4 regions of the Allobosea sp. MMO-172 genome follow, and region 1 is predicted to be linked to each of the others. Evidence: riboswitches for the same ligand, from Rfam matches in the RefSeq annotation. Region 1 holds a riboswitch; each other region holds the start of a gene.
What was found. Region 1 has a riboswitch for cobalamin ahead of WFK61_RS09455 (TonB-dependent receptor plug domain-containing protein). Riboswitches for the same ligand answer to the same signal wherever they lie in the genome.

Region 2: it holds a riboswitch for cobalamin, as region 1 does, so the genes downstream of both, WFK61_RS12380 (ribonucleoside-diphosphate reductase subunit alpha) here and WFK61_RS09455 (TonB-dependent receptor plug domain-containing protein) in region 1, are expected to answer to the same signal.
Region 3: it holds a riboswitch for cobalamin, as region 1 does, so the genes downstream of both, WFK61_RS20910 (CbtB domain-containing protein) here and WFK61_RS09455 (TonB-dependent receptor plug domain-containing protein) in region 1, are expected to answer to the same signal.
Region 4: it holds a riboswitch for cobalamin, as region 1 does, so the genes downstream of both, WFK61_RS18760 (ABC transporter substrate-binding protein) here and WFK61_RS09455 (TonB-dependent receptor plug domain-containing protein) in region 1, are expected to answer to the same signal.

The regions. Positions count from the first base shown of each region.
Region 1 is NZ_JBBCUM010000005.1:74,963-79,412, reverse strand. Features, by position in the region: gene WFK61_RS09470 (autotransporter domain-containing protein) at 1-805, shown strand, start outside; gene WFK61_RS09465 (globin family protein) at 813-1,229, shown strand; gene WFK61_RS09460 (invasion associated locus B family protein) at 1,226-1,828, shown strand; cobalamin riboswitch at 1,879-2,079, shown strand; gene WFK61_RS09455 (TonB-dependent receptor plug domain-containing protein) at 2,200-4,149, shown strand; gene WFK61_RS09450 (ABC transporter substrate-binding protein) at 4,191-4,450, shown strand, end outside.
Region 2 is NZ_JBBCUM010000007.1:72,269-76,718, reverse strand. Features, by position in the region: gene WFK61_RS12390 (acyclic terpene utilization AtuA family protein) at 1-1,028, opposite strand, end outside; gene WFK61_RS12385 (LysR family transcriptional regulator) at 1,099-1,992, shown strand; cobalamin riboswitch at 2,177-2,376, shown strand; gene WFK61_RS12380 (ribonucleoside-diphosphate reductase subunit alpha) at 2,480-4,450, shown strand, end outside.
Region 3 is NZ_JBBCUM010000016.1:17,080-21,529, reverse strand. Features, by position in the region: gene WFK61_RS20925 (TetR/AcrR family transcriptional regulator) at 1-433, opposite strand, end outside; gene cobO (cob(I)yrinic acid a,c-diamide adenosyltransferase) at 698-1,306, opposite strand; gene cobU (bifunctional adenosylcobinamide kinase/adenosylcobinamide-phosphate guanylyltransferase) at 1,306-1,824, opposite strand; cobalamin riboswitch at 2,007-2,192, shown strand; gene WFK61_RS20910 (CbtB domain-containing protein) at 2,230-2,406, shown strand; gene WFK61_RS20905 (CbtA family protein) at 2,419-3,159, shown strand; gene WFK61_RS20900 (DUF1636 domain-containing protein) at 3,170-3,559, shown strand; gene cobW (cobalamin biosynthesis protein CobW) at 3,564-4,450, shown strand, end outside.
Region 4 is NZ_JBBCUM010000013.1:61,984-66,433, forward strand. Features, by position in the region: gene WFK61_RS18755 (FecCD family ABC transporter permease) at 1-567, opposite strand, end outside; gene WFK61_RS18760 (ABC transporter substrate-binding protein) at 564-1,601, opposite strand; cobalamin riboswitch at 1,815-2,026, opposite strand; gene WFK61_RS18765 (mandelate racemase/muconate lactonizing enzyme family protein) at 2,062-3,240, opposite strand; gene WFK61_RS18770 (M81 family metallopeptidase) at 3,252-4,450, opposite strand, start outside.

The DNA.
Region 1 (4,450 bases):
GGGCTTCGGCTCCTGGGGCCATAGCGATGGCGACGGCAACGCGGCGAAGCTGGAGCGCAGGACCGGCGGCTTCTTCATCGGCGCGGATGTCCCGGTTCTCGATCGCTGGCGCCTCGGCGCGGTCGCCGGCTACAGCCGCAGCCATTTCGAGGTGAAGGACCGGCATTCGTCGGGCACGAGCGACAACTACCATCTCGGCCTCTATGCCGGCGCCAACTGGGGCGCGCTCGCGCTGCGGACCGGCGCCGCCTATACGTGGCATGACATCGAGACGAACCGGGCCGTCAGTTTCCCCAGCTTCAACGATCGCTTGAAGGGTGACTACGGCGCCGGCACGACGCAGCTCTTCGGCGAGCTCGCCTATGGCTTCGCGATGGGCGCCACCCGCTTCGAGCCCTTCGCCAACCTCGCCTATGTCAACCTGCACACGGACGGTTTCAGGGAGCGCGGCGGCGCGGCGGCGCTGGCCGGCACGGCTGCCGATACCGATGCGGTCTTCGCCACGCTGGGCCTGCGCGCCTCGACCACCTTCACGCTCGGCGGCGCGGCCCTGACGGCGAAGGGCATGCTCGGCTGGCGCCACGCCTTCGGCGACGCGACGCCGCTCGCGACCCTGCGCTTCGCCGGCGGCGGCAGCCCCTTCGGCATCGGCGGCGTGCCGATCGCCCGCAATGCGGCGGTGATCGAGGCCGGGCTCGACTATGCGATCTCGCCGAACGCCTCGCTCGGCATCAGCTATGGCGGCCAGTTCGGCTCCGGTCTCGCCGACCATTCCGCCAAGGCCAATCTCCATGTCAGGTTCTGAGGGCGCCATGGATCATCGTTCCCGCTCCCTCATCCTGACGAATATCGTGGGGCTGTTTCCGATCGCCGAGCAGGCGGATGCGATGTTCGCCAACCGGCTGCTCGAAACCTACCCCGAGGTCTACCGGCTCTTCGCCCTGGAGCTCGGACCGCAGGAGCGAAGCCTCGTCCTGACGCTGCGACTGCTGTTCGGGAACTCCCGGCACTTCGGAGAAGTCCTGCCGATCGTGCAGGAACTCGCCCGCTCTCACAGGATCGGCCGCCTGATCGAGCCTCACTATCAGGCGCTGGCCGAGACACTGATCTGGACGCTCCGGCGCAGCCTCGGCCCCGGCTTTACGATCGAGGCGGAGCGTGCCTGGCAGCGCGCGCTCGACGGGCATCCGGAGCCGGCGCCTGCGGCCGGCCGAAAGGCCGTCGCATGACCAGCCACCGCCTCCACATCCTCGGTTCCGTCGTTCTCATGGCGCTCGCCGGCTCCAGCCACGCCGCCTCGGTCGCGCCCCGTAAGGGTGAGCCGGCGCCGCAGCGAATCGAAACGGCACAAGCCCCCGCACTGGGGCAGGCGGCCGCGGCCACATTGCCCGGCGGTGCTTCCTCGCTGAACGAGACCTACAAGGACTGGCGCGTGGCCTGCGCCCAGCAAGGCAGCGCCAAGCGCTGCGTCCTCAGCCAGGCCCAGGCGCAGCCGAATGGCCAGCGCGTCCTTGCCATCGAGCTGAACCCGGTGACCGGCAATGTCGTCGCCGGGGTGCTGGTGCTGCCATTCGGATTGTCGCTTGAATCCGGCATCGCCTTCCAGATCGACGAAAAGCTGGCAGCGCAGCCCATGCGCTTCCGCACCTGCCTGCCGAGCGGCTGTCTCGTCGCCGTCAGCTTCGATGCGCCGACCGTCGTGGCGCTGCGGACGGGCACGGCGCTGAACATCAAGGCGACGGCCGATAGCGGCGCCGTGGCGCCGTTCTCGATCTCGCTCCAGGGCTTCGCCACCGCGCTCGATCGGGCGGCGATGTTATCGCGTTGATAGCCCGGCGCCGGTGGCATCGTGGCGTTTGACGCTGCCACATTTTCGCCTTAACGCTCGCTGCGACGGTTCCCTCACGGGATCAAAAGGGAACGCAGTGCGGATGGCCTGGCCATTCTATGCTGCGGCTGCCCCCGCAACTGTAAGCGGCGAGCCTCATCGCCATACGCCACTGGGACCTCGGCCCTGGGAAGGCGGCGACGAGGCCACGACCCGCGAGCCAGGAGACCTGCCGTCAGTCGTGGTCACACGCGAACACGTTCGGACGGGGTGTTTCGATCGCTGCTCGACTGTCTGCCCCCTGAATCGGGGCGAACGGGAGATCGCGTTCGCGGTGACGTGCCACAGACGTCAACGCCCGAGGTCTCATCGTGTTCGTTCCCAGCAAAGCCGCACAGCGCGGCTCATCTTCCGTTTTCGCATTGTCTCTGGCCGCCGCCGGCGTGCTGCTCTGCTTGCCGGCCCATGCACAGGCGCCCGGCAGCACCGTCGAGCTCGACCAGATCGTCGTCAGCGCGACCGGCACGCCGCGGCCGGCACGCGAGATCGCCAGCTCCGTCACCGTCATCACCGCGCGGGAGATCGAGCAGCAGCAGCGCCGCACCCTGCCCCAGGCGCTTGCCACAGTCCCCGGCCTCAACATCGTCCAGATCGGCGGGCCAGGCGGCCTGACTTCGGTCTTCATGCGCGGTACCAACTCGAACCACGTCAAGGTCCTGATCGACGGCATCGAGGCCAACGATCCCTCGACGCCGAACCGCGCCTTCGACTTCGGCTCGATGCTGACCGACGATATCGAGCGCATCGAAGTGCTGCGCGGGCCCCAGAGCGGCCTCTATGGCGCCAATGCGCTCGGCGGCGTGATCTCGATCACCACCAAGCGCGGCGACGGGCCGCCCAAGGTCACGGCGCGAGTCGAGGCCGGCTCGCACGGCACCTTCAACCAGGCGGCCGGTTTCAGCGGCGGCGACGACCGCTTCAATTACGCCTTCAACCTCGCCCATACCCGCTCCGATTCCACGGATTCGGTGCCGCCCCAGCTGATCCCGCCGGGCGTGAAGGTGAGGCCGAACACCTATGACGCCTACACCTATTCCGGGCGCCTCGGCTTCGCGCTGACCGACACGCTGAGCGTCAACTGGGCCGGCCGCTATACGGACGGGCAGTTCCGCTCGGCCTATGACAGCGGCTTCCCGAGCAAGCCGACGCCCTACCGGGCGCTTTCGAACTACGCTCAGGCCTTCACCCGCGGCGAAGTGGTCTGGGATCCGTTCGGCGGACGCTTCGTCAACCGCTTCGGCGTCTCCTATTCGAACCAGGACCGCTCGAACCGCTCGCCGAACGCCTTCGGCATCCTCGGGCGACCGACGGAGAACCTCGGCGAGCGCACCAAGGTCGACTGGCGCGGCGATTTCGAGATCGCCAAGGGACATATGCTGATCGGCGGCCTGTCCTATGAGCGCGAACGGCTGGAGTCGACCAGCCTCACCGCCTCCAACGGCAACAAGGCGGGCTATCTCGAATACCAGGGCAACATCGCCGACCGCTTCTTCGTCGCGGCCAATATCCGCCACGACCATGACGACAGCTATGGCGGCCACACCACCTACCGCGTCGCCCCGGCTTATATCGTCCCGGGGACCGAGACCAAGCTGAAGGCGAGCTACGGCACCGGCTTCAAGGCGCCGACGCTGAGCGAGCTCTTCATCGACTACAGGCCGGGCTTCAACTTCTTCGGCAACCCGAACCTGAAGCCCGAGGAAAGCCGCGGCTGGGACATCGGCTTCGAGCAGCCGCTCTTCGACAAGCGCCTGCAATTCGGGGCGACCTGGTTCCAGAACGATATCGAGAACCTGATCGTCACCAACACCGCCCGCAACTCCTACGCCAACATCGGCAAGGCCGAGACGAAGGGCGTCGAGGCCTTCGCCGCGCTCGAAATCTCGCCGCAGCTGCGCGTCCGGGGCGACTACACCTTCACCCTCGCCAAGGACGAGATCGGCCGGCAGGAGCTGCTGCGCCGGCCCCGCCACAAGGCGAGCGGCACCATCACCTGGACCCCGATGGAGAAGCTCAGCCTGTCGGCGACGCTGATCTATGTCGGCCCCTGGGTCGACGGGAACCGCGACTTCTCGACCCCGCGGCTGAAGGCGAGCGGCGCCACGCTGGTCAACCTCGCCGCCGAGTACAAGGCGACCGACAAGGTCACGGTCTTCGGGCGCGTCGACAATCTGTTCGACAAGCGCTGGGAGAACCCTGTCGGCTTCCTCGTACCCGGTTTCGGCGCCTATGGCGGCGTCAGGGTTGCGTTCGGCGGATGAGACGGAAGCGTCGAACTGACCGCGCCCTTGGCGCGGCGCTGGTGGTCGCGAGTTCCATACTCGCGGCTGCTCCGGCGGCGGGCGCGCCGCCGGAGCGCATCGTCTCGCTCAACATGTGCACCGACGAGCTGGTGCTGCGCCTTGCCGATGCCGGGCGGATTGCCTCCGTCACGTGGCTCTCGCAGGACCCGCGCAACGCCAACATGGCGGAAACGGCACGGCGGGTTCCGGCCAATCACGGGCTCGTCGAGCAGGTGCTCGCCCTGAAGCCCGATCTCGTCATCGCCGGGGCCTACACGAC
Region 2 (4,450 bases), on a different contig from region 1:
CGCACGATCTCGAGCGCCAGGCGGCCGCGCTCGACGGCTCCCGTCCCGGCATAGGAAATCTGGCCCTCGCCGACACAGCCGTCGACATAGCCGACCGAGACCTTGAGCAGGCCGGTCCGCGCCGCACCGTTCCCGCCATCGACCGCAACCCGGTCAGGCCCGACCGCCCGCACACGGACCTGCGAGAAATCCGCCACGACATCGGGCTGCAGGTAACGCACCGGGTCCTCGATCTCGTAGAGGAGTTGCTCCTTGACCGTGGCGGTCGTGACGGCGCCGCCGGTCCCTTCGAGCTTGGTCACGATGAGATCGCCGTTCTCGGAGACCTCGCCGATCGGAAAGCCGAGGCGCGCCAGTCCCGCGACATCCTTCACGCCCGGATCGGCGAAATAGCCGCCGGTGATCTGTCCGGCGCATTCGAGCAGATGCCCGGCCAGCACGCCCTTGCCGAGCTTTTCCCAATCGTCCTTAGCCCAGCCGAAGGAATGGATCAGCGGTCCCAGGAACAGCGCCGGATCGGCCGCACGCCCGGTGACGACGACATCGGCACCCGCCGCCAGCGCCTCGACGATCGGACCCGCACCGATATAGGCATTGGCGGAGACGATGCGATTGTCCAGGTCGGCCAGCGTGCCGCCTTCCAGAAGCGAGAGCGCGCTGCCGCTTATGGCTGCGAGTACATCGTCGCCGGTCACGGCCGCGACCTTCAGGCCAGCGAGGCCTAGCCGGCGCGCGACATCGCGAACCCGTTCCGCAGCCGCCAGTGGGTTGGCCGCGCCCATATTGGTGATGATCCGTGTGCCGTTCTTGCGGCAGGCAGGGAGAACAGCAGACATCCGCTGCTCAAGCAGGACATCGTAGCCCTTGTCCGAATCCGCGAGACGCGCCTGCTGGGCAAGCGCTATCGTCCGCTCCGCCAGGCATTCGAAGACGAGATAATCGAGATGCCCGTGGCAGGCCAATTCGACGGCGGGCTCAATCCGATCCCCCGCGAAACCTGCCCCGGCACCGATCCTGATGGTTCGCATCCGGCAAGGCTGGAGCCAGCGCGACCATCAATCAATTGAAATGGTTCAATCTCTGCAATAGCATTTTACTATGGATCTCAATCTCCGCCAGATCAGGGCTTTCGTGGCCGTCGCGCGGTTGGGTAGCTTCACCCGTGCCGCGGCGCTGCTGCATGTGGCGCAACCCACCTTGACCGTGCAGATCAGGAAGCTCGAAGAGGCCCTTCGCGTCAGGCTGTTCGACCGGAACTCGCGCTCGGTCGCGCTGACGCAGATGGGGCGCGATCTTCTCCCGGTCCTTGGCCGGCTCGTCCAGGATCTGGATGGTGTCATTGCCGAGGTTCGCAGCCACGGAGCCGGCTATCAGGGCCTGATCAAGATCGCCGCGCTGCCCACCGCCGCCGCCGCCCTGCTGCCGAAAGCCATCGCTTCGTTCCGTATCGCGCACCCGGGCGCCAATTTCCGCATCCGCGACGTGATCGCCCGGCGCGTCCTGACCCTGGTCGAAGCGGAAGAGGTTGATATCGGGGTCACGGGTGGGCCGACGAATGCAATCGATGTCGATGTGCTGCTGACGATCGAAGATCGCATGCATGTCGTCTTTCCGCAGGCTCACGCCCTCGCTGAGGCGCAGCTCGTCACCCCTGACCTGCTGATGCGATACCCGCTGATCATGATGGATCCCGATACCAGCGTCCGCGCCGTGGTCGAGGCCGGTTTTCATGCCGCGGGGCTGATCCCGCGCCCAGCGGTCGAAGTGACCTATATGATGACGGCCGTAGGGATGGTGCAGGCCGGCCTGGGCATCGCGATCCTGCCTTCATCGGCCAAGGAAATCGATGCCTATCCGATGATCCGGTCGCGCATGATCGAGGCAGCAGGGTTCGAGAGGCAGATCAGTCTCGTGAAGAAGGGCGGCCGAACCTTGTCCCCGCTGTCGGCCCTCTTCGTCGGTCACCTCCGCGAAATGGCGGAGAATAAGTGATGCCGCGGTGTCGTGGCTTCCCCATCACGTGACGACACAGGCGATGCCCGGTTCCGCGCCATGTACCAACGCCAGCAATCGGTGCTGCGCGCTCGCTGCCAACCACAGGCTCCGACAAGTAGCAGGTCCGAAGAGCGGAGTGGACGATCGTGGACAAGTTATTGACTCTCGCTGCTCAGCTCACACAAGATGTTGTGGTCACGGTCCTTCAGCTCATCGAGTCGAAGGCTAAGAGGGAAGTCGGTGTAACGCCGACGCTGCCCCCGCAACTGTAAGCGGTGAGCCACCGCCCCAACGTTGTCACTGGAGCCGATTGGCTCTGGGAAGACGGGGCGACGGCGATGACCCGCGAGCCAGGAGACCTGCCGCGACCCTAGTATTCGTCCACGGGCGGGGTGTCCCGGTGGTGCGCTGACAGGCCGCCACCGTGCGCCTTTTCAACGCAACCGCTCTGGCCTTTGCCCCCAACATCTTGGGGTTGATGCCGATGTCTCTTTCTCTCGAAGCCGAACGGCCTTTGCCGGCGCCGCTGGGTGCCGAACCTGTTTCTCCGCCGCGCGCTGCTGCGGCGGAGCCCGGCTACCAGCTGATCCGCCGCAATGGCGCGGTGACGCCCTTCGCCCCCTCGAAGATCGCGGTCGCGCTGACCAAGGCCTTCCTCGCGGTGGAGGGCGCCAGCGCCGCCGCGTCCCGCCGTATCCACGATGTCGTTGCCGACCTCACCGAGCAGGTCGTGTCCGGCCTGACCCGCCGCGCCGCGACCGGCCGCACCTTCCACATCGAAGACGTGCAGGATCGGGTCGAGCTCGCTTTGATGCGCGGCGAGCATCACAAGGTCGCCCGCGCCTATGTGCTCTATCGCGCCGAACGCGCGCAGGAACGAGCGAGGGCGCAAGCCGAGGCGAAGCCGGCTGCCGCTGCGGCGCCGTCGCTTCAGATGAAGCTCACCGATGGCACGCTGGTTCCGCTCGATGCCGCCCGCCTCGACAAGGTCGTGCGCGAGGCCTGTGCCGGGCTCGACGGCGTCGCGGCCGAGCCGATCCTGACCGAAACCCGCCGCAATCTCTATGACGGCATTTCGCTCGACGAACTGGCACTGGCACCGATCCTGGCCGCGCGCACGCTGATCGAGAGCGAGCCGAACTATTCGAAGGTCTCGGCCCGCCTCCTGCTCGACAAGCTCCGCCGCGAGGCCCTGAGTTTCGTCCATGGCCATGCCGAGCAGGCGACGCAGGAGGAGATGGCGGCCGGCTACGGCGACTACTTCACCGCCTATCTCAAGACCGGCATCGAGAACGAGCTGATCGATCCCGAACTCGGGCGCTTCGACATCGCCCGCATCGCGGCGGCGCTGAAGCCGGAGCGCGACCTCCAGTTCGATTATCTCGGCTTCCAGACGCTCTACGACCGCTATTTCCTGCATGTCCGTGGCAATCGCTTCGAGCTGCCGCAGGCCTTCTTCATGCGTGTCGCCATGGGCCTCGCCATCCGCGAGATCGACCGCGAGGGCAGGGCGATCGAATTCTATAACCTGCTCTCGTCCTTCGATTTCATGGCCTCGACGCCGACCCTGTTCAATTCGGGCACGCTGCGTCCGCAGCTCTCCTCCTGCTTCCTGACGACGGTCGCCGACGATCTCGACGGCATCTTCAAGGCGGTGAAGGACAACGCGCTCCTCGCCAAGTACTCGGGCGGGCTGGGCAATGACTGGACGCCGGTGCGCGGTCTCGGCGCCCATATCAAGGGGACGAACGGCGAAAGCCAGGGCGTGGTGCCCTTCCTCAAGGTCGCCAACGACACCGCCATCGCCGTCAACCAGGGCGGCAAGCGCAAGGGCGCGGTCTGCGCCTATCTCGAAACCTGGCATGTCGACATCGAGGAATTCCTCGATCTTCGCAAGAACACCGGCGACGACCGCCGGCGCACCCATGACATGAATACGGCGAACTGGATTCCGGACCTGTTCATGCAGCGCGTCGAGGCCGGCGGCGACTGGACCTTGTTCTCGCCGGACGAGGTGCCCGACCTGCACGACCTCTATGGCAAGCCGTTCAAGATGGCCTACGAGGCCTATGAGGCGAAGGCGGCGTCCGGCGGCATCAAGGTCTTCAAGCGGATCAAGGCGGTCGATCTCTGGCGGCGCATGCTGACCATGCTGTTCGAGACCGGCCATCCCTGGATCACCTTCAAGGATGCCTGCAATCTGCGCTCGCCGCAGCAGCATGCCGGCGTGGTGCATTCGTCCAATCTCTGCACCGAGATCACGCTCAACACCTCGGCCGACGAGGTCGCGGTCTGCAATCTCGGCTCGGTCAACCTCGCGGCGCATGTGACCGCCGAGGGCCTCGATCAGGCTCGGCTCGCCCGCACCGTGAAGACCGCGATGCGCATGCTCGACAACGTCGTCGACATCAATTTCTACACGATCCCCGAAGCGCGCCGCTCGAACATGCGCCAT
Region 3 (4,450 bases), on a different contig from region 1:
GCCCTTCACCTTCGACGACCAGCGCGCGAAAAATGCCGGCGATCTCGCGACGATAGTCGAGCCGCGTCGCGTCGACGGCCGGGTCGGCGGGCTCCGCGATCATCGACCAGGCGAGGCGGCGATTGGCGAAGGCACGGCGAGCGAAAGCCTCGACCGCAGCGGTCAAACGCTCAGTGACGGGCGCGTCGCTCGCGGCGATCTCGCGCAGCACGGCCAACTCGCGCGACGACACGGCCGCGGCGATCTCGGCCATCAACTCGGCCTTCGAGGCGAAATACGAATAGACACTGCCGGTCGAGACGCCGCTGGCGGCAGCGACCGTAGCGATCGAGGTTTCGTGGAAGCCGACCTCCGCGACGATGCCACGCGCCGCGGCAAGGATCGCTTCGCGCTTGCCGGCCTTGCGGGGTTGTCTCGGTTGCGTACCGGTCATGGACACTCTCAAATTGAATTTGAATTCAGATTCAATTTGAAGACCGGGTCGATTATCGTCAAGTGGATGAGTCGGTCGAGGTGATCGCTCCACATCGAGGATGGCGTATCGCAACGGGAGGGGTGCTGGCCCATACTTGGTCGTCCCGGGCTTGACCCGGCATCTATGCCGGAACGCCTTTCGTGCAGGTTCCGGAATGGATCCCGGATCTCCGCTTCGCTGCGTCCGGGATGACCCAATGCCACCGAGGCACAGAGCGGGCTTTCAGAACTCGATGCCCTGCTGCGCCTTCACGCCTGCCGTGAAATGGTGCTTCACCAGCGTCATCTCGGTGACGAGATCGGCGGCTTCGATCAATTCCGGCTTGGCGTTGCGGCCGGTGACGACGACGTGCAGGTCGGGCCGGCGGGCGACCAGCGTCGCGACGACCTCGGCGAGCGGCAGATAGTCGTAGCGCAGGGCGATGTTGAGCTCGTCCAGCACCAGCAGGCTGATCTCCGGATCGGCCATCAACTCCTGCGCCTTGGCGAAGGCGCGCCCGGCGGCGGCGATGTCGCGGGTCTTGTCCTGCGTCTCCCAGGTGAAGCCTTCGCCCATGCTGTGCCACGAGACCTGATCGCCGAAGGCCTCCAATGCCTTGCGCTCGCCGGTCGACCAGGCGCCCTTGATGAACTGCACCACGCCGATGCGCCAGCCATGGCCGAGCGCGCGCAGGATCAGCCCGAAGGCCGCCGTCGACTTGCCCTTGCCGGGGCCGGTATTGACGATCAGCAGGCCCTTTTCGAGCGTCTTGGAGGCGACTTCGGCGTCCTGCACCGCCTTGCGCTTCTCCATCTTGGCCTTGTGGCGGGCGGCATCTTCAGTGTCGATCATCACTTCACTCGCATCGGCAATCCGGCGACCATGAAGACCACGCTGGCCGCACGCGCCGCAAGCGCCTGATGCAATCGCCCGGCCTCGTCGCGGAAGCGGCGGGCCAGCGCGTTCTCCGGCACGATGCCAAGGCCGACCTCGTTGCCGACCAGCACGAGCGGCGCGGAGACACGCTCGCAGGCGGCGATCAGGCCCTCGCGGGCGGCAGCGGTATCGCGTTCCGCCAGGATCAGATTGGTGAGCCAGAGCGTCAGGCAATCGACCAGGATCGGCCGGCCCGCCGGCTGGGCGGCAATCGCGCCGGCCAGATCGAGCGGCGCATCGACCGTCTGCCAGCCGGCCGGCCGGCGGGCGCGGTGCTCGGCGATGCGCTCCCGCATCTCGTCGTCATAGGCCTGCGCCGTCGCGATATAGGCCCAGGGTGCCGGCAGCGCCTCGATCAGCGCCTCGGCATGGCGGCTCTTGCCGGAGCGGGCGCCGCCGAGGACGAGGGTGAGATGGGAAATGTCGTTCGGCATCGCATCACTGTGTTTCCTGAGCCCTCATCCTGAGGAGGCCCGAAGGGCCGTCTCGAAGGATGATCCAGGAGGCTCTGGAGGGAACTGGAGCATCCTTCGAGACGCCGCTGACGCGGCTCCTCAGGATGAGGGCTCACGAAGAAGAAGATCGCGCATTGCATTGCACAGCAACACGGCGATGGCTAATGATGATCCGTGACGGTGCCTCCGCGAGGAGGTGAAAAGGGAACGCGGTGCGAGACCGCGGCTGCCCCCGCAACTGTAAGCGGATGTCCTTCGCCATCGGCCACTGGAGCGCAAGCTCCGGGAAGGCGGCACAGGGCGCCAAATCCGCGAGCCAGGAGACCTGCCGTCGACCCGCAGAGATCCAACCGGCTGCCGGCGGGGCGGCCACGGAGAACGCCTATGAACACCGCTTCGGTTTCCACACCCACGCTCAGCGTTTCGGAACGCGTCAAGGCGGTCGCCGCCGCGCTCGTGATCGGCGTCGCGCTGATCTACACGACCGGCTTCGCGGCCTCGACCAATGTCCACAACGCCGCGCACGACACCCGTCACGGCCTCGCCTTTCCCTGCCACTGAGGGAAAGCATCCATGGTCACGCGTGTTCTCACGGTCAGCATCCTGGCCGGGCTTCTGGCTGGCTTGATCGTCGCCGCCCTGCAGCATGTCACCACCACCCCGCTCATCCTCAAGGCCGAGACCTATGAGGCGGCGCTGCGCCTGCAGGCTCCGACGCTCGCCGCCTTCGACGGCGAGGCGAAAATCATCCTCGCGCATGGCCCTGCCGGCGACGCACCCGGCCACGACCATGCCGAGTGGAAGCCCCAGGACGGCCTCCAGCGCACGCTCCTCACCAGCGCGGTGACGATCGCGACGGCGATCGGCTTCGCGGCGCTGCTGCTGGCGGGCATGATCGCAGCCGGCGATACGATCGACCAGCGCAGCGCCCTCGTCTGGGGGGCCTGCGGTTTTCTCGCGCTCGGGCTCGCGCCTGCCATGGGGCTCGCGCCGGAACTGCCGGGTGCGGCTTCCGCCGCACTGGAGCAGCGCCAGCTCTGGTGGCTGTGGACCGCCGTCGCCACCGCGGCCGGGCTCTTCCTGTTCCTGCGCTTCGAGCAGCCCTGGCTCAAGCTCGTGGCGGTCGTCCTGATCCTGCTGCCGCATGTCGTCGGCGCCCCGCATCCGGCCGCGCCGGAGAGCAAGGTGCCGGCCGAGGTCGCCGCGCATTTCGCGTCGCTCTCGCTCGGCATCCAGGCCGCGCTCTGGCTCGTGACCGCCTTCATGGCCGGCGTGCTCTGGCCCCGGGCGAGCCGCCGGGCCGCCGAAGCCTGAAGGCAAGCCAATGTCCGAGGGCGACCTCACCATCCATGTCTGCACGGCCTGCCGCCGTGCCCGCGCCGATCTCCCGGAGGGTTACGACCAACCCGGACTGGCGCTGGCCGAGCGGCTCGCCGCGCAGCTTGCAGCCAAGGGCAGCACGATCCCCGTGCTGCCCGTCGAATGCCTCGCCGTCTGCAAGCGGCCCTGCACCATCGCGCTCAGCGCCGATGGCAAATGGACCTATCTGATCGGCGATCTCGACACCGACACCCATCTCGACGAGATCGTCGGCGCCGCGGAGGCCTATGCCGCCAGCGCCAACGGCATCGTTCCCTGGAAAGAGCGGCCGCAGTCCTTCCGCAAGGGCGTGGTCGCGCGCGTGCCGCCTTTGCCGGCGCGCCAGCAAGGATGACATCATGAACGCTCCGCAGACCGCGAACCTGGGCAAGACGTCACTTAGCAAGACGCCTTGCACCATCATCACCGGCTTCCTCGGCGCCGGTAAGACGACGCTGGTACGTCACCTCCTCGAGAATGCGCAGGGCAAGAAGCTCGCCGTGCTCGTCAACGAATTCGGCGATCTCGGCTTCGACGGCGAGTTCCTGAAGGGCTGCGGCATCGCCGGATGCAGCGACGAGGACGTGGTCGAGCTGCCGAATGGCTGCATCTGCTGTACCGTCGCCGATGATTTCGTGCCGGCGCTTGAGAAGCTGCTCAACCGGCCCAATCCGCCCGAGCATATCCTGATCGAGACCTCCGGCCTCGCTCTGCCGAAGCCCCTCGTCACCGCCTTCAACTGGCCGGCGATCCGTTCGCGCGTCACTGTCGACGGCGTCATCGCCGTGGTCGACGGCCCGGCCGTGGCCGAGGGCCAGTTCGCGGATGATCCCGAGGCGCTTGCCGCCCAGAAGGCGGCCGACGCTTCCGTCGAGCACGACAACCCGCTGGAGGAGGTGTTCGAGGACCAGATCCTCTGCGCGGACCTGATCCTGCTCAACAAGAGCGACCTCGTCGACGAGGCGGGCCGCGCGCGGGTCAAGGCCGAGATCGCCGAGCATCTGCCGAAGGCGATCAAGATCGTCGAGACCGCCCATGGCAAGGTCGAGCCGGCGCTGATCGTCGGCCTCGGCGCCGCCGCCGAAAGCGACCTCGCCGCCCGCCCGTCGCATCACGGCGAGGGCGAGCACGATCACGACCATGACGATTTCGACTCGGTCGCGGTGCCGCTGCCGGCCGGTCTCACGCCGGAAGAGCTCACGGCGCGCGTCGCCAAGGCGGCCGAGGCCGAGGGCGTGCTGCGGCT
Region 4 (4,450 bases), on a different contig from region 1:
CTGCTCGGCGCTGGCGAGCGTCGTGACGATCGTCGCGGTCGCGGCGTTGAAGAGCTGCGAGGTGGCGACGCCGGCGAGGATCACGCGATCGCTCGCCCCGCCCGCCCCTGCCGCCAGCAGGGCGACGACGACAAGCGCGGCGCAGGAGCCGATGAAGGCGCCGGCCGAGACCGAGAGCACCGCGCCGCCGATGCTGATGCCAAGGATCAGCACCGCGACGGCGCCGGTCGAGGCGCCGGCCGAGATGCCGAGGATATAGGGCTCCGCCAAGGGATTGCGCAGCAACGCCTGCAGGATCGCGCCCGACAGGGCGAGCGCGCCGCCGCATAACCCAGCCATCAGCGCGCGGCTCAGGCGATAATCGAAGATCACGCCCTGCTGGATCGCGCTGACGGGAAAGTCGAGATCGAACAACCCATTGCCGAGCGCCTTCAGCGCCGTGTCCAGCGGAATGCGCATCTCGCCGATCGTCACTGCCAGCGCGACCGAAAGGATCAGCGCCAGCAGCGAGGCCAGCGCGATCGCGATCCGCGCCGGCCAGTTCGGCCCGTGGGCGGCGTGGCTCAACGCGAGATACCGAAACCGGCGATCGCCTTGGCGAGGGTCTCGATGCCGTCGACCGTGTCGAGCCCGGCGCGGGTCGCGCCGACATCCATGATGACGACGCGGTTGTTCCTGACCGCATCGAGCTTGCTGGCGACCGGGTCGGTCTTCAAGAACTCCAGCTTCTTCTCGATATCGTCGGCCGGGAAGCGGCGCCGATCCATCTTCACGGTGACGATCACGGCCGGGTTGGCGGCGGCGATACTCTCCCAGCCGACCAGCGGCCATTCCTCATTGGTCGCGATGATGTTGCGGGCGCCGAGCTTGGACAGGATATAGGCAGGCACGCCGTTCTTGCCGGCCATGAAACCGTCGCCCTTGATGTCCTTGCTGGAGAACCAGACGACGACCGGCACGTCCTGCGCCTTGAGCTTCGCGACCTGCTCGACGGCCTTGTCCTCGCGCGCCTTGAGCTCGGCGACGAGCTTCTCGGCCCGGTCGGCGACGTCGAAGATTTCGCCGAACTCGCGGATGTTGCGATAGACCAGATCCATCGTGAACATCTGGGTGCGCACGCCGTCGCCGGCGCCGGAATTGTCCTTGCCGACGCAATCGGTCGGGGAGACGTAGGCCGGCACCTTGACCTTGGCGAACTGGTCGCGCTTGCCGACGATGCCGTTGGGCCCGACATGCCATTCGAACATCGCGGTGACGAGATCGGGCTCCTGCGCCAGCACGGCCTCGAAGCTCGGGTCGTTGTCGGCAAGGCGCTTCACCTTGGCATTGACGGCCTCATAGGGCCTGGCCACCGGCGAGAACCAGACCGCCGTGCCGACGACGCGGTCGCCGAGGCCGAGCGCGTAGAGGATTTCCGTCTGGGTCTGGCCGATCGCGACGACGCGCTTGGGCGCGGCGTTGAAGGTGATCGTTTCGCGGCAATTCTCAAGGGTCAGCGGATATTTCGTGGGCGCCGCAGTGGCCACACCAGCCGCCAGAACGCCGAAAAACGCGGCTGCCGAGAGACGGAGCAAGGAATTGAACGGGCGCGCAGCCGGCATCGAGATCATCCGAGATGCAACAATGTTGCATTTCTGATAGGGTGTGCGGCAGGCAGCCGTCAAGCCGCCCTGAGCGGCCTGTGTGGTGGTCTTCGTGAACATGGACTTCATCGCTCCCCGAGATGACGGCCGGGGCAGCTTGGGCATGTGAGACGGAGGGCCGGTCACGCGGACCGCCATCGACACACAGCTCCGGAACACCCCGTCCGAAAGACGTCTTCGACGACCGGGGCAGGTCTCCTGGCTCGCGGGTCAATGCCGCTTCCGCCCGGCCTTCCCGGCGCGTCGGGCGCCAGTGGACGATGGGGGGAGAGCTCGCCGCTTACAGTTGCGGGGGCAGCCTCGGCTTTGATGCGGGTCGCATCTCACCGAATTCCCTCTTAGCTCCGGGAGCAAACCGGAGAACCTCGATCGGCGCACACCCTATAAGGGCGCGGCGCGCCGTCAAGCGGACATCGCGTCAGAGGCTCGGCGTGCTGTAGAGCCGCTTGCCGCCGACCGAAATCTCGACCTCTTGCAGATAGCCACGCAGCGCCGTGGTCGCGACCGCGATGCCGAGGCCCGGCGCATCGGGCGCCGCGACCTGCCCGTTCGCGTCGCGCTCCAGATGATTGGCGGAGATCGCCGTCGCGAGCGGCTTCGGCATCGCCGGATATTCGCAGATCTCATGGCCGGCCAAGCCGGCATAGGGCTGGAGCGAGGCCGAGAGCGCCAGATGCGAGGTGAAGGTGTGGTTGACGAAGGTCACGCCCTTGGCGACCGCGTAATCCGCCACGGCCTTGGACGGGCCGATGCCGCCGATGCGGCCGCAATCGATCTGGACATAGCCGATACCGCCATACTCGATGAGCTGCCGCGCCATCGACTCGTTATGGGCGCCCTCCCCGCCAGCCAGCCGGACCTTGCCGCTGCGCCTGGCGAGCGCGCCATAGGCTTCGAGCGCACTGGCGTGGAACGGCTCCTCGAACCAGAGCACATTCGCCTTTTCCATCGCAGGCAGGCGGGCGGCGGCGCGTTCGACATCCTCGATGAAGATCTGGCCGGTATCGACCAGCAGGATGCCGTCCTGCCCCAGCCCCTCGCGGGCGGCGACGAAATGCTCGGCATCGGCCGCGACACTGCCCCGGCCGATCGGCCCCCAGCCGAACTTGGCGGCGCGGAAGCTGCGGCTGCGGGCATCGCGGGCGCGTTCGAGGGTTTCCTGCGCCGTGTCGCCGAACAGGACCGAGGCATAGGGTGTCTTCGGATGGCTCTTTGCATAGCCGAGCAGGCGCCAGACCGGCTCGGAGCGCATCTTGCCGAGGATGTCCCAGAGCGCCATCTCGACGCCGGAGAAGGTATGCGGCGCCTGCAGCAGGTCCATCGAGTTATAGGCGACCGCAGCGGCGATGCGGGCGATATCCTCCGCGCTTTCCAGATTCTGGCCGAGCACTGAATCGGCGACCGGCCGGCAGACGCCATGCGACATCGGGCAGATGAAGGCGGCGATGGAGGGCAGCGGCGCCGCCTCGCATTCGCCCCAGCCGACATGGCCGCCGGCGGCGACCCTGACCAGCAAAGCATCCTGGCTGCCATCGGCCTCGTCGGTGACGACGGGCATGGCGAGATAGAAGAAATCGACGGCCTCGATCCTGGGCACAGGTCTTCTCCTCACAGTTCGTAGATCGTGGCGCGGGGCGCGAAGGTGACGCCCTCGTCGAGCGGATAGATCGGCCGGGCGCAGATGGTGTGGCCAAGGCTTTTCAGGTTCGCGGAGGTCGCGCCGGGCGCGTCGATGTTGAAGTTCCGCGCGCACCACTGGTCGAACATGTGGAACTCGGTGTGGGGCGACTTCACCACGATCAGGTCGAAATCGGTCGGGTCGATGCCGTTGGCGTAGTACATCGCGCGGTCGAACAGGCTGACCGAGCGGCTCATGACGACGACTGTGACATTGTCCCAGGTCAGCACGGCGGTAGGTCCCGCGCTGAGCGGCGCCTTCATCGTCTCCAGCGCCGCCTCGCCGTCCGAGAGCAATTTGACCTTGGCCTTGACCTGCATCGGCGGGAAGCGCGCCGGATCGATCGAGCCGCCGAGCGCGACCTCGATCGTCGCGCCGACACCGGCCTTATGCGCGGCGGTGGCGGCCGGGGCGTCGACGATCTGGGCCAAGACCCGCTTGCCGTAGCCGGCCGCGCGCAAGGCGGCGAGGATCAGGTTGCTGTCTCCAGAGGCGCCGGACGAGGTCGCATCGGCGGCATCGGTGAAGATCACCGGGCCGTCGATGCTGCGCGCCTGAGGGATGGCGCGATCCAGCGGCACGAGCTTGCCCTGCATGCGGAAGCGCAAGGGCCAGAATTCCTCGGCGAGCCGGATCGCCTCGCGCTCGGCCGTCGCGTTGTCGCCATCGGTGAGGATCAGCACCTGCGAGCAGAGTTCGGGGACATCGGTGAAGGGATTGCCGATCATGATGCCGGCCGCGAGCGCCCGCCCCTCCTCCTCCAGCCGGCGGCATTCGGCCAGAAGCTCGCCATAGCAGCCGGTCTTGGTGATGAGCTCGTCGCCGCGCACCAGAGCGGGAATGACGACGCGGGCGGCGACGGGCCTGATGCCGCCGGCCATCAGCTTCAACAGCAGCTCGGCAGCGCGCCGGCCGGTATCGGCGAAGTCGACATGGGGATAGGTCCAGTAGATCGCGAAACCGTCGACATTGCGCAGCATCCGGTCGGTCAGGATGCCGTGGAGGTCGAGCGAGATGACGATCGGCATCTCCGGGCCGACGCGCTCGCGCAGCTTCTCCAGCAGGTAACCTTCGGGATCGAGCTCGCCATCGGCACCCATCGCGCCATGCAGCGAGACATAGATGCCGT